One region of the Bariatricus sp. HCP28S3_D3 genome, then DNA from elsewhere that is predicted to be linked to it. Evidence: predicted binding sites of a transcription regulator. Region 1 holds the regulator's gene; each other region holds the start of a gene.
The links. Region 1 encodes Rex, which represses fermentation and respiration genes when NADH is low (regulators of the CRP and FNR family bind a similar motif). Its sites were predicted from a motif close to ATTGTTAANTANTTAACAAT; they were not measured.
Positions count from the first base shown of each region.

Region 2: the regulator Rex is predicted to act here: its motif matches at 1,823-1,842, upstream of fucO (lactaldehyde reductase).
Region 3: the regulator Rex is predicted to act here: its motif matches at 2,006-2,025, upstream of ACTNB3_RS16030 (4Fe-4S dicluster domain-containing protein).
Region 4: the regulator Rex is predicted to act here: its motif matches at 1,441-1,460, upstream of adhE (bifunctional acetaldehyde-CoA/alcohol dehydrogenase).

Region 1 covers NZ_JBQHTK010000006.1:93,988-97,205, reverse strand. Annotated here, with positions in the region: gene ACTNB3_RS06850 (NAD(P)H-hydrate dehydratase) at 1-1,398, opposite strand, end outside; gene ACTNB3_RS06845 (redox-sensing transcriptional repressor Rex) at 1,496-2,146, opposite strand; gene ACTNB3_RS06840 (ABC-F family ATP-binding cassette domain-containing protein) at 2,290-3,218, shown strand, end outside.
Region 2 covers NZ_JBQHTK010000017.1:61,506-64,723, forward strand. Annotated here, with positions in the region: gene ACTNB3_RS11245 (hypothetical protein) at 123-353, opposite strand; gene fucO (lactaldehyde reductase) at 651-1,796, opposite strand; gene ACTNB3_RS11255 (MATE family efflux transporter) at 2,028-3,218, shown strand, end outside.
Region 3 covers NZ_JBQHTK010000040.1:17,894-21,111, reverse strand. Annotated here, with positions in the region: gene ACTNB3_RS16035 (DUF4352 domain-containing protein) at 1-404, shown strand, start outside; gene ACTNB3_RS16030 (4Fe-4S dicluster domain-containing protein) at 468-1,919, opposite strand; gene ACTNB3_RS16025 (permease prefix domain 1-containing protein) at 2,113-3,218, opposite strand, start outside.
Region 4 covers NZ_JBQHTK010000001.1:121,729-124,946, forward strand. Annotated here, with positions in the region: gene adhE (bifunctional acetaldehyde-CoA/alcohol dehydrogenase) at 1-1,394, opposite strand, end outside; gene ACTNB3_RS00545 (lysostaphin resistance A-like protein) at 1,579-2,358, opposite strand; gene ACTNB3_RS00550 (hypothetical protein) at 2,605-3,218, shown strand, end outside; gene ACTNB3_RS00555 (class II aldolase/adducin family protein) at 3,178-3,218, opposite strand, start outside.

The DNA of each region.
Region 1 (3,218 bases):
TCCCAACACAGCCGCGTCAAAAGTCGGGAGGTTCTGAGCCATCAGGCCGGCAATCGTTCCTGCCAGCACGTCACCGGAACCGGCCTTCGCCATTGCTGCATTTCCGGATGAATTCAGAAACGTCGGATGTCCGCAAGCTGCGACGAGTGTTCTGCTATCTTTCATGGCACAAACGACCTGCATTTTTTCAACAAACTCACGTAGAAGAGCGTTCCTATGATTCTTTAGTTCTGCAACAGGATATCCTGTCAATCTTGACATTTCTTTCATATGAGGTGTCAGCACATACTGTTCTTTCTGGCGCGCCCATTTTCTTCGCTCTTCTTCGGTAAATTCCGCAAGAAGATTGAGACCGTCCGCATCAATCACACACGGCTTCCGGTTCATTTCCAGCGTCATTTTAAAAAGTCTCCGCGAATACTCTGAAATTCCAAGTCCGCATCCGATGCAGACCATATCTGCCCATTGAAGCAGATCTGGAAGTTCCCGGAAACAATCTAAGGCCATCTCATCATAAGTCGTGATAATAGCTTCCGGCAGAAGCTGCTGAAGAATCTGTCTGTTGGATTCTTCCGTGTATATCCGTACAAGGCCTGCGCCTACCATGTACGCCGCATGGGCACTTAAGTACGCTGCCCCCGACATTCCCCTACTTCCGGCAATAAGAAGAACCCTTCCATAGCTTCCTTTATTGGAATCCGGCTTTCTCTCCGGCATCCTGGAAATCACATCCTGTTTTTCCAGCATAAAATAAAGATCGTCCCGGTTTTCAAAGCCCGGATCCGTAATGCCGATATCCTTTACCAGTACTTTCCCCGCATACTCGGAACCCGGAAAGAAAACCTGACCTGCCTTAGCGTATGCAAACGTGACTGTCAAATCAGCCCGGAACGCACATCCCAGTACTTCCCCGGTGTCAGCGGAAATTCCGGACGGAGTATCAATCGCAACTTTGTATCCCTGATACCGGTTCATTTGTTCAATCACATTCTGGTAATGTCCTTCGATATTTCGGCAAAGCCCGATTCCAAATACGGCATCTATAATAACACTATATTCCTTCTCCGGTAAAGTGTTTCCTACAGACACGCCCAGATTTTCCAGAATATGCATCTGCTGCTTCGTTTCTTCACTCCTGGATTCCAATTTTCCGGCAAAACACACATCGACCCTTTTTCCTTCTTCGGCAAGCAGTCTTGCCACCGCGAATCCGTCTCCACCGTTGTTGCCGGAGCCGCATACCACCAGTGCATAGGACAGATCAATCTGCTCTTCTTTCATTGCAGCCATACACTGAAGCGCCGCACGTTCCATCAATACCAGCGAAGGAATCCCGATCTCATGGATCATTCTTCCGTCCGCCGCTTTCATCTGTTCAGCCGTCAATATATATTTCATATTCTCACCTTCCAATACGCAATAAAGAGCCCCGCAGCCGGAACTCTTCTCTCATTACGCCGATTCAGGCAAAATGTGTGTAACACATTCTGTCGAATTATGAATTATCTGTATGTTCCATATTATAACGTGTTATATTGTATGAAAGTCTCATCAGACTCTCCGATAAATGCACGTTCTCAACAATAATATTATCCGGAAGATTCAAATCTGTATGTGCAAAATTCCAGATCGCCCGCACACCATTATCAACCAGAACATTCGCAACATCTATGGCTCTTGTCTTCGGAATCGCAAGTACTCCGATTTCAATATCATTCTTCTGAATAAAATCACTCAGTTCATCCATCATCCGGATCTCCACACCGCGGATCGTAATTCCCACAAGTCGTGGATTCACGTCAAATAATCCTTTTAATACAAAACCTCTTTTTTCAAATGCTGCATAATTAGCCAGTGCCTGTCCAAGATTACCGGCACCGATAATGACCATGTTATGTTGGTTGTCCAGTCCCAGAATTTTCCCTATTTCCGTATATAAGTATTTTACATTATACCCGTATCCCTGTTGTCCAAATCCACCAAAATTATTAAGGTCCTGACGAATCTGGGATGCAGTTACTTTCATTCTCTTGCTCAAATCGTTGGAGGATATTCGTTCCACACCGTGTTCCAGCAATTCGCCAAGATAACGATAGTATCTCGGAAGTCTTCTGATTACTGCCTGAGATATTTCTCTTTCTTCCACCTGACATCCACCTTCCATTCTTATTCTAAATTTCATTATATAAAAATGACATAAAAAAGTCAAACTTAATAGTTGTTTTTTATTGTATTTCCGATATAATGAGGTAGACAGTACCTATTTCTACAGTATAAGGAGGTTTGAAAATGATACTGGCATGCCACAATTTAACGAAATCCTTTGGGGAGCAGGTTATTGTGAATAAAGGCTCCTTTCATATAGAAGACCGTGAGAAAGCGGCGCTGGTCGGTCTGAACGGCGCCGGGAAATCCACAATTTTGAAAATGATCGTCGGTGAATTGAATAGTGATGACGGTGATGTAATTCTTACCAAAGGAAAAACAATGGGCTATCTTGCCCAGCACCAGGACCTGATGAGCGGGAATACCATTTACGAAGAAGTCCGCACCGCCAAATCTGAGATTATCGAAATGGAACGTCAGATTCGTGCACTGGAACTGGAAATCAGTACGCTGACCGGTGACGCACTTCAGATGAAACTTGACACTTATCATAGACTTACCGCTGCATTTGAACGTGCTGACGGCTATTCTTATAAAAGCGAACTGGTCGGTGTTCTTAAAGGCCTTGGGTTTACTGAGGATGAATTTCAGAAACCGGTGGACGCCCTTTCCGGCGGCCAGAAGACACGTGTTTCCCTCGGCAAACTTCTGCTGACGAAACCGGATATTTTACTGCTGGATGAGCCTACCAATCACTTGGATATGAATTCAATCGCATGGCTTGAGAACTACCTGCTGAATTACTCCGGTGCAGTGCTCATCGTCTCCCACGACCGTTATTTTTTGAATCGTGTCGTAACGAAAGTGCTGGAGATTGAAAACGGTACACTGATGACATATATGGGAAATTATTCAGATTATGCCCAGAAGAAACAGCAGCTCAGAGACGCAAGGCTGAAAGAATATCTGAATCAGCAACGGGAAATCAAGCATCAGGAGGCAGTCATCGAAAAGCTTCGTTCCTTCAACCGGGAGAAATCAATCCGACGTGCGGAAAGCCGGGAAAAGCTGTTAAACAAAATCACACCTGTTGAAAAACCGGTTGAGCTGAA
Region 2 (3,218 bases), on a different contig from region 1:
CGCATTCAGAGTATGCCTGATTCCTGGTAGGTTCAAGATGGGAGAACTTGGTGGGTGTGGAAGGGACGCATTCAGGCAGCCTAGGAGGGCTGCCTGTCACTGGGAATTGTATGGGGGGAGGGTTAATGTTTGGTTTGAGATGATAGTTCTAAGAGATCGTGATAGAGGCTGACCAGGGTTGCGGAGAGGAGGAGACCGGCCAGGATGTCTTGATCCACTTTGAACAGACTTTTCCTGCGAATCAGCTGGCATAATCCCAGAACAGCAAAGCCCCGTCCATTTTCCCATTTCGAAATCGCCGCCCGCGATACAAACAACTGCTCCTGAGTCAGATTCCTCTTCTTCCTAAGCACCTGAAGCTTCTCCCCATAAAACTCCCAATCCCAGCCGAGCGCAGCAAAGGCGTCCCCCATCGCCCCTATTCGATGTATAGGAAGTTTGAGTGAGCCGTAGGGAGGGTGTGAAAGGAAGGAGCGGAGGTTAAGCGGCACGACCGGAGAATTGGGAACCGAAGATGTCAGAATCCCGGTGCAGGAGGCACATTTGCCGACTACACCGGGATTCTGTTTACATCTTCGAGTTCACAAGTCGCAGGGAGTAGAGCCTCGGAGCGACTCCTTTCACACCCTCCCTGCGGCGGACTAAAACCCCTACATAACCTTCCGGAACAATCCTTTCAGATCTTCTACAGAAGCATCCTTCGGATTCCCAGGTGCGCATGCATCTGCATGAGCGGACTTGGCCAGGAAGTCAAGATCTTCTTCTTTGATGGCTTCCAGTTTAGCTGGGATTCCAACATCTTCAGAGAGCTGACGTACTGCATCGATCGCAGCTTTTCTGTATTCTGCTTCGGACATTTCGTCTACACCTTTTACGCCCATAGCGCGAGCAATTTCACGATATTTCTCGCCGGTGCATTCCTGGTTGTATTCCATAACGATCGGGAGCATCATTGCGCAGGCAACACCATGCGGAGTGTCATAAACAGCGCCCAGAGTGTGAGCCATAGAATGAGCGATTCCAAGACCAACATTTGAGAATCCCATACCTGCGATGTACTGGCCGAGTGCCATTCCTTCGCGGCCTTCTTTGGTGTTGGCAACAGCGCCGCGGAGCGATTTGGAAATGATTTCGATTGCTTTGAGATGGAACATATCAGTCATTTCCCATGCGCCTTTGGTGGTATAACCTTCGATTGCATGTGTCAGAGCGTCCATACCGGTTGATGCGGTCAGTCCCTTCGGCATAGAAGACATCATATCCGGGTCAACGATTGCGATGATTGGCATATCGTGTGGGTCTACGCAAACGAATTTACGCTTTCTCTCAACATCTGTGATAACGTAGTTGATGGTTACTTCTGCAGCGGTACCTGCTGTTGTAGGAACTGCGATGATCGGTACACATGGTTTTGTGGTAGGAGCAACGCCTTCCAGACTTCTTACATCTTCAAATTCCGGGTTAGCGATGATGATGCCGATTGCTTTTGCAGTATCCATAGAAGAACCGCCGCCGATTGCAACGATGTAGTCTGCCTCGGATGCCTTGAAAGCTGCAACACCATGCTGAACATTCTCGATGGTCGGGTTTGCCTTGATGTCAGAATAGATCTCATAAGCAAGTCCTTCTTTGTCAAGAATATCTGTTACTTTGGAAGTAACGTTGAATTTGATCAGGTCCGGATCTGAGCATACGAATGCTTTTTTGAATCCGTGTGCCTTTGCTTCTGTTGCGATTTCAGCGATAGCACCTGCACCATGATAAGAAGTTTCATTCAACATAATTCTGTTTGCCATTTTTAATTTCTCCTTTACTTTTTATTTCTGATATTATTTTAACAATATTTGGCTCCGAAAGAAAGTTACAGAATGAAGAATCTGTAACTTTTGACAAATAATTATCTTGAAAAATTCTGAAATGAAGCCGAAAGGGCTTCCGGGGAAAATTGACATTTCCGAAGAATTGACTTATAGTGATTAGTGGTAAAGGGGGATGAGGATTTGAATAAGAATAAATATGAGATTGATATGTGTAATGGCACCATTATGGATAAATTGGTTTCTTTTTCATTGCCGCTTATGCTTTCCGGGATTCTGCAGCTGATGTTTAATGCGGTAGATGGCATTGTGGTGGGGAGATTCGCGGGAAGTCAGGCACTGGCGGCGGTCGGCTCGACCACAGCGCTGATCAATATGTTCGTGAATCTGTTTATGGGGATTTCACTTGGGACAAATGTACTGGCTGCCAGGTTTTTTGCCGCGGGAAAAGACCGGCAGATGTCGGAAACGGTTCATACTTCGATCGCATTTGCCGCAATCAGCGGAATCGTGATGGTCTTTGTGGGAATATTTTTTTCAAAATTTGCACTTGAGCTGATGGCGACACCGGCAGACGTTATCGAGCAGTCCACACTTTATATGCGTATCTATTTTCTGGGGATGCCTTTTTTTATGTTATATAATTACGGGGCAGCCATTTTGCGGGCGGTCGGCGATACAAAACGTCCTCTGATCTTCTTGATCATATCCGGCGTGATCAATGCGGTTTTGAATATGATTCTGGTTATCGTGTTCCATCTGGCCGTTGCGGGGGTTGCGATTGCGACCGTGTTTTCCCAGATGATTTCCTGTATTTTGGTGTTGCGCTGTCTATATCGGTCAGAAGGAAGCTATCAGTTCCGCTTCTCCAAACTCATGCTGAAGGGCTGCTATTTGAAACAGATATTCCAGGTAGGTGTGCCGGCCGGGATACAGAGTACGGTCATCAATTTCTCCAATGTGCTTCTGCAGTCCTCGGTGAATTCGTTCGGTTCGATCGCAATGGCAGGTTATACGGCGGCAAATAATATTCTGGGATTCCTTTTTGTGTCGGTCAATTCGGTGACGCAGGCATGCATGAGTTTCACAAGCCAGAATTACGGAGTCAGAAAATGGAAGCGAATGGATAAGATTCTGGTGGACTGTATGATTCTGAGTATGATTGTTGCGCTGGTACTTGGAGGAGGATCTTACATATTTGGCAGTCAGATTCTAAGAATTTATACGGAGAATGAAGAAGTGATCCGCTGTGGAATGGAGATCCTTTCGTATACAACACTTACTTATTTTCTGTGCGGATTTATGGATCTGTTTCCGGGAGCCATGCGCGGCATGGGATTTTCCGCAGCGCCGATGATGCTTTCTATCGTTGGAACTGTAGGAACCCGAATTGTGTGGATA
Region 3 (3,218 bases), on a different contig from region 1:
CCTCCTATGCACTTGGCGACACCGCTACGCTGAATGATATCTCCATTCAGGTAACCGATTACGAGGAATCCAAAGGTGACGAATGGGCTTCCCCTCAGGAAGGCAATGTATTTGTCTTTGTCAACCTTACGATTACCAATCAGGCGGAAAAGGATATCACCGTCAGCAGCATGGCAAGTTTTGAATCCTATTGTAATGAAATAAAGCTTGACTATAGCGTCAATGCTTTTACCGCCCTTGCCGCGAACACGGACCGTCAGCAGATGGATGGTTCCATTGCTCCCGGTTCTTCACTAAGTGGGTATCTCTGTCTGGAAGTTCCGACAGACTGGATGAATCTGGAGATTCACTATACCGATCAGGTCTGGAAGGATGAGGGTGTCGTATTTAAAATATCAAAATAATCCATGGTCTCAAATTAGAATCTAAAAAAAGGGAGCGCCTCAGCACTCCCTTTTTAATAATGTTTATTCTCTGTGCATAGAGAATGAAGTCTCATCATAATTCTTCAGGTTCTCACAGATTCCTCTCGCATCTGCTTCTTTGATCAGCGAATCTCTGGATTTCTTTGCGAGCATCTGATCTTTAAAAGCACTTGGTCCTCCGACACATCCGCCTTCACAAGCCATTCCTTCGATGAAATCCTCAGGCAGACGTCCGACTTTCATAAGCAGCAGTGATTTCTTACATTCAACTGCACCATTTGCCTTGTACACTTTAATATCCAGTTCTTCACCGGCTTCCTTCATACTCTGCATCACAGCATCCGAAACACCGCCGGAATTTCCGAATCGCTTTCCAAATACAGAAGATTCCTGATAAGTATTGTCTGCCGGTTCCAAAGCAACGCCCTTCGCACGCATAATTGCACGGATTTCACTGTAAGTCAGGGCATAGTCTGCATTTCCTTCAATCCTCTGATCTGCAATCTCTGATTTCTTTGCAAGACATGGTCCGATAAATACGGTAACCGCATCTGGTTCTTTTGCCTTCACCAGGCGGGAAACTGCACACATCGGAGAAACCGTTGTAGAGATCATATCACTCAATTCCGGATAATGCTTCCGTACCAGATTGACAAATCCCGGACAGCAGGAGGTTACTTTTTTACGTCCGTCTTTATAGGCTTCAACCCATTCTTCTGCTTCATATTTCGCAGTTAGATCACCACCAAGTCCCACTTCAATGAAGTCCGTAAATCCAACTTCTTTCATTGCTTTTTTCCAGCTTTCCATGGTGATGTCCACACCGAACTGTCCTTCTGTTGCCGGTGCCAGCATCGCGTATACTTTCTTACCGGATTTGATTGCTTTAATTACATTTACAATGGAGGATTTGTATCCGATTGCTCCGAACGGACAACTGTGAACACATTTTCCACAACGAATACACTTTGAATCATCGATAACGGAAATACCATTTTCATCATAATAAATCGCATCTACCGGACAGCTGAATTTGCATGGTCTCTTCAAATGAGCAATTGCATTGTACGGACAGGCCTGTGCGCATTTTCCACATTCTTTACATTTGGAAGCATCAATGTGGGAACGGTCACGTCCCGCTTCAATTGCACCGAATTTACAGGCATTGATACATGCTTTTCCCAGACAATTCTGACAGTTTTCTGTCACAACATAGCTGGAAATGGGACAGTCCTCACATGCCGAACTGATAACCTGTATTACATTTCCATCATTCTTAATTCCAGGCGCTTTTCCTTCAGCCAGACGAACACGCTGTCTGATAATCTCACGTTCCTTGTAAATGCAACAACGGAACTGCGGGAGCGGGCCCGGAATCAACTTCATTGCAATATCGTCCTTATGCTCCTCAAGTTCCCCGTCAAAAGCCAGACGTGCTACTTCTTCCAACACTTCATGTTTGATCTTGATTACATTTGCGTCTGCGTTTCTCAACTTCTTACCCTCCAAAAAGAATTTTCTCAATCATAATAATGTATCTCGTTTCTGATTCAAATCATAACATGAGTTTTCTTCTTTTCCCAGTCATTTTTTTAACAATCTTGTACTATTTTGCATACAATGTACAAGTCTCGAACACAATGTTCTGTTTTCGCAAAACGTAACCCAAACTCATGGATTCAAAAGGTTATCCCGCTTTCACAACATTCTGATTTCTGGTAATAGACAGTAGAATCCCCATATACAAATAGGTAACCATCATATTACTTCCTCCATAGCTAAAGAACGGCATATACACCGATACAGGATAAAAAACTCCTGAATTCGTCCCCAGATACACCAGAATCTCCGCGGTCATCATCAAAACACATGCCATTCCGACCACATAGCCGAGCTGATTCTTTTGTTTTCGCACGATCCAGATCAAAACCCCCAGGAACCCTGCCAATGCAAGTGTGAACAGAATCCCCTGCCATGTTCCAAGCACTTTAAAAATAAATACCCAGACATAATCACTTCTCACTTCACTCCAAACCATATTTGTTGATTCATCAATTATGAGTCCTTCTCTTCCCGCAACTGCATCTGCTGCATTTTTCAGATTTTCCAAAACAATCTGATATAAACAATTTTCGGAAGACTGAAAGCGGAATATCTGCTTCATCCTATCGCTCTGATACGTTGCAAGAAATACCTGACCTGCAGACATCATGATTCCCAAAATCCCCACAGGCAGCAAGACTGTCGTTCCGGCCATCAGTATGTACTGGCGCTTTTTCTCTTTTCCGAACCACCGCTTATGAACGGCAAGTATTAAAATGCATCCCCCTGTCATATAAAATAAAATCATATACACACTGGAATTTAAAACCAGTGGAAGCACTGTTGATAATACCAATATGAGAATACATTTCATCATCCCTTGTTTTCCTGCTCCGCGGAAGTGAAAAACAACACCCGCAAAAACCGGAACCAGAACACAGTAAAACAGTCCCTGTTTTGGATACATTCCATTCACGGTTCTGCCGAATACCCGGTATACTGCCATCATCATCATCATTGCTGCCCAGATCCGGAGTGCATATTTGCCAAGCAGCGTGTAATCCACAAAACAGACTCCCAACATCAAAATGCTTCCTGCTGCCGTCCACAAAATAAACCTGAGTCCCGCCGGATCATAAGATGCTGCGAGGTAATCGCCTGCTCCGCAGAGTATTGCTGTTCTCTCCAGAAAAACCTGTATGGCAACTCCCGATATACCAAGCATGACGATCATAGCAATCAGTCTCATAT
Region 4 (3,218 bases), on a different contig from region 1:
TTTTCAGGTGTTCTCATCCAGAGCATGTTTTCTCTCCTTTCAGCAACGGTCTTGACATTGATTAAGTGTTTTACTCCAACGTTTTCAGAAACGGAGTTTCCGCCCCATGAACCACATCCAAGTGTCAAAGATGGAGCCAGTTTAAAGTTGTAAAGATCGCCGATACCACCCTGTGAAGATGGTGTGTTGACAAGGATACGGCAAGTTTTCATTGCTGCTGCATGTTTTGCCATTTTTTCTTTTTCATTCGTATTAATGTACAGAGAAGAAGTATGTCCATATCCGCCGTCTGCAACAAGCTGTTCAGCTTTGGCAAGTGCTTCGTCAAATGTTTTTGCTTTGTACATCGCAAGTACCGGAGAAAGTTTCTCATGAGCAAATTCTTCACTGATATCTACAGATTCCACTTCACCGATCAAGATCTTCGTCTCTTCCGGAACAGTTACGCCAGCCATCGCAGCAATTGTAGCTGCTTTCTGACCAACAATCTTCGCATTCAGTGCGCCGTTGATGAGAATTGTTTTTCTTACCTTCTCAATCTCATCACCTTTCAGGAAATAGCATCCTCTGTATTCAAATTCATCTCTGACCTGTTTGTAAACACTTTCCAGTACCGTAACTGACTGCTCAGAAGCACAGATCATACCATTGTCAAATGTTTTGGAATGGATGATGGAGTTCACTGCCAGGCGGATATCTGCTGTCTCATCAATGATAACCGGAGTGTTTCCTGCTCCGACACCAAGTGCCGGTTTTCCTGAAGAGTACGCAGCCTTAACCATTCCCGGGCCACCTGTGGCAAGAATAATATCAGCATCCTGCATAACCATATTGGTCAGCTCCAGACTCGGAACATCGATCCAACCGATGATTCCTTCCGGTGCACCTGCTTTTACTGCTGCTTCCAGAACGAGTTTTGCCGCAGCAATCGTAGACACTTTTGCACGCGGATGTGGGCTGATGATGATTGCATTTCTTGTCTTCAATGCGATCAATGTCTTAAAAATCGCTGTCGAAGTAGGGTTAGTAGTAGGAATAACTGCGGCAACAAGTCCGATCGGTTCTGCAATCTTTTTAATTCCGTATACCGGATCTTCTTCGATCACACCGCAGGTCTTTGTATTTTTATAAGCGTTGTAAATATACTCTGATGCATAATGATTCTTGATTACTTTGTCTTCTACGATACCCATTCCGGTCTCTGCAACTGCCATTTTTGCAAGTGGGATACGGGCCTTATCTGCTGCTGTAGCCGCAGCCTTGAAAATCTTGTCTACCTGCTCCTGTGTATAAGTAGCAAAGACTTTCTGTGCTTCCTTCATCGCTTTCATTTTCGCTTCCAGCGCTTCCGGGTTGTCGATTATGGTTGGGATGTTGGTTTCCTGATTTGCCATTTTGAATCCTCCTGTAATGAAATAATGGAATCATAGTAGTTTGCTTATTGTTAATTAATTAACAATCTTTATAATGCTATTATATTGGATTCTATTTCTTTTGTCAACACAAATTGTTAAATAAATAACGATTTCAACATTATGCATAATCAAACGCCAAAATCGCATAAAACACACAGCATATTTACCATTCTTTTTGTATCTGCATTATTCCCCACAGCCCGTATCCGGCAAGGATCAGCTCCAGAATAAGAAGGATTCTACCCAGACTGTCCGGAACAGAAAAGAGCATAAGTCCATATCCCCACATATTAAAAACAATATGAAGTGCAATCCCCGCCGCCAATGTGTCATATTTTCTTACCACATAACCGATCAATACTCCGATAACTCCGGCACAGATTCCCTGCGCCAGATTCAGATGGTAAATACCGAACAGTATCGCCTGCAAAAGATTCGCGATCCAGAACGCCAATCCTGCTTTTTCAAAATAATGGTGGATCAGTCCGCGGAAAATCAGTTCCTCCACAATCGGAGCCAGAAGAACTGTATAAAATATAATCGCAAGAGACATCGTTCCCATTCCCGAATTTCCGAGCAATTGTTCATAATCTTCCAACGCCTTTGGAAGCAGAATTTGTATGGCAATCATCATAAGACTGCTGATTCCCTGGACCCCTATTCCGACTGCCGCCAGGTAAAGCGGTGCTCTTCGAACTTTCCCTACATCCTGCACCGGGGAAAACCGGTATCCTGTCTCGAACCGATACCAGATTCCGATCAGCATGATCAAGATCAATGTGATCGGCACTGCATTAACTGCAAGTGTCGGAGCTGTTCCCAGAATCTGATATGACATGATATTCATCAGCGACTGAAGCATCAGTACTGCCGGCAATACCAGAAATCCCAATACAAACGCCGTCACCCTCTGCTTCCATGATTTATATTTCCTATTCTTCACACGCCAAGTCTCCTTTCATACTTCCTCGGTATCCCGTCATATAACGGTTCATATTATCCGTTATTTTATCACCTTTTTTTCACTCGTACAACGCCAATTTCTATACAGTCGTATCCCCTGATTCTTATGGATTCCACCCGCGGGAACATTGACTGTACCTCCCGCAAATGTTATACTGTATCATAATACAAAGCACCACTGAAATGAATTCATCATACAGTCTATTTAAGAATCAGGGGGCTGTCTATGTCCAAAGAAAATTATTTTCAAAAAGCACTATCCAATTTTACATTTGAAGTAGCAAGCGACGGTGCCATCCGCCATCTGGCCGGGCACGGATATACCGTCCCCCAGATATCCAAAAAGCTTAATTTTCCCACACCTTATGAACGCATTCAGCGAATCGTATGGGAATCGATGCTGGACAACCGCATACTTCTTCTGGAAGAGCCCGGAAATGCAGGCATTCACAAAAAAATCTCCTACATTCAGGATAGGGACAGCTACGGAAGAACCAGCTTCCGTCAGGTTATTGTCAGTGAAGCTACGCTGCCGGAGATTCATTGGACTACCTATACTTATGATCCCGATACACATGGTCCACTTTCCGACTTACTTTCCGCAAAATATGCTGCAAATTCTGAAGATGCCTATGCATCCTGCGATTTCGGTCTGCGGCTTTTGAAAGATCCTGCAGGATTCTCAGACTCTCTCAAGGTTCTGGAGGAAAATCAAAGAGAGTATATCCTCGGTCTTCCCTGGGTAAGCTCCGTCGTCTACCACCGGCTCGATTTGCGGATGCGGACGATTCTTGTCAGATTATATGAAAATGACCTCTATCAGGGATGCTGTTATTTTGG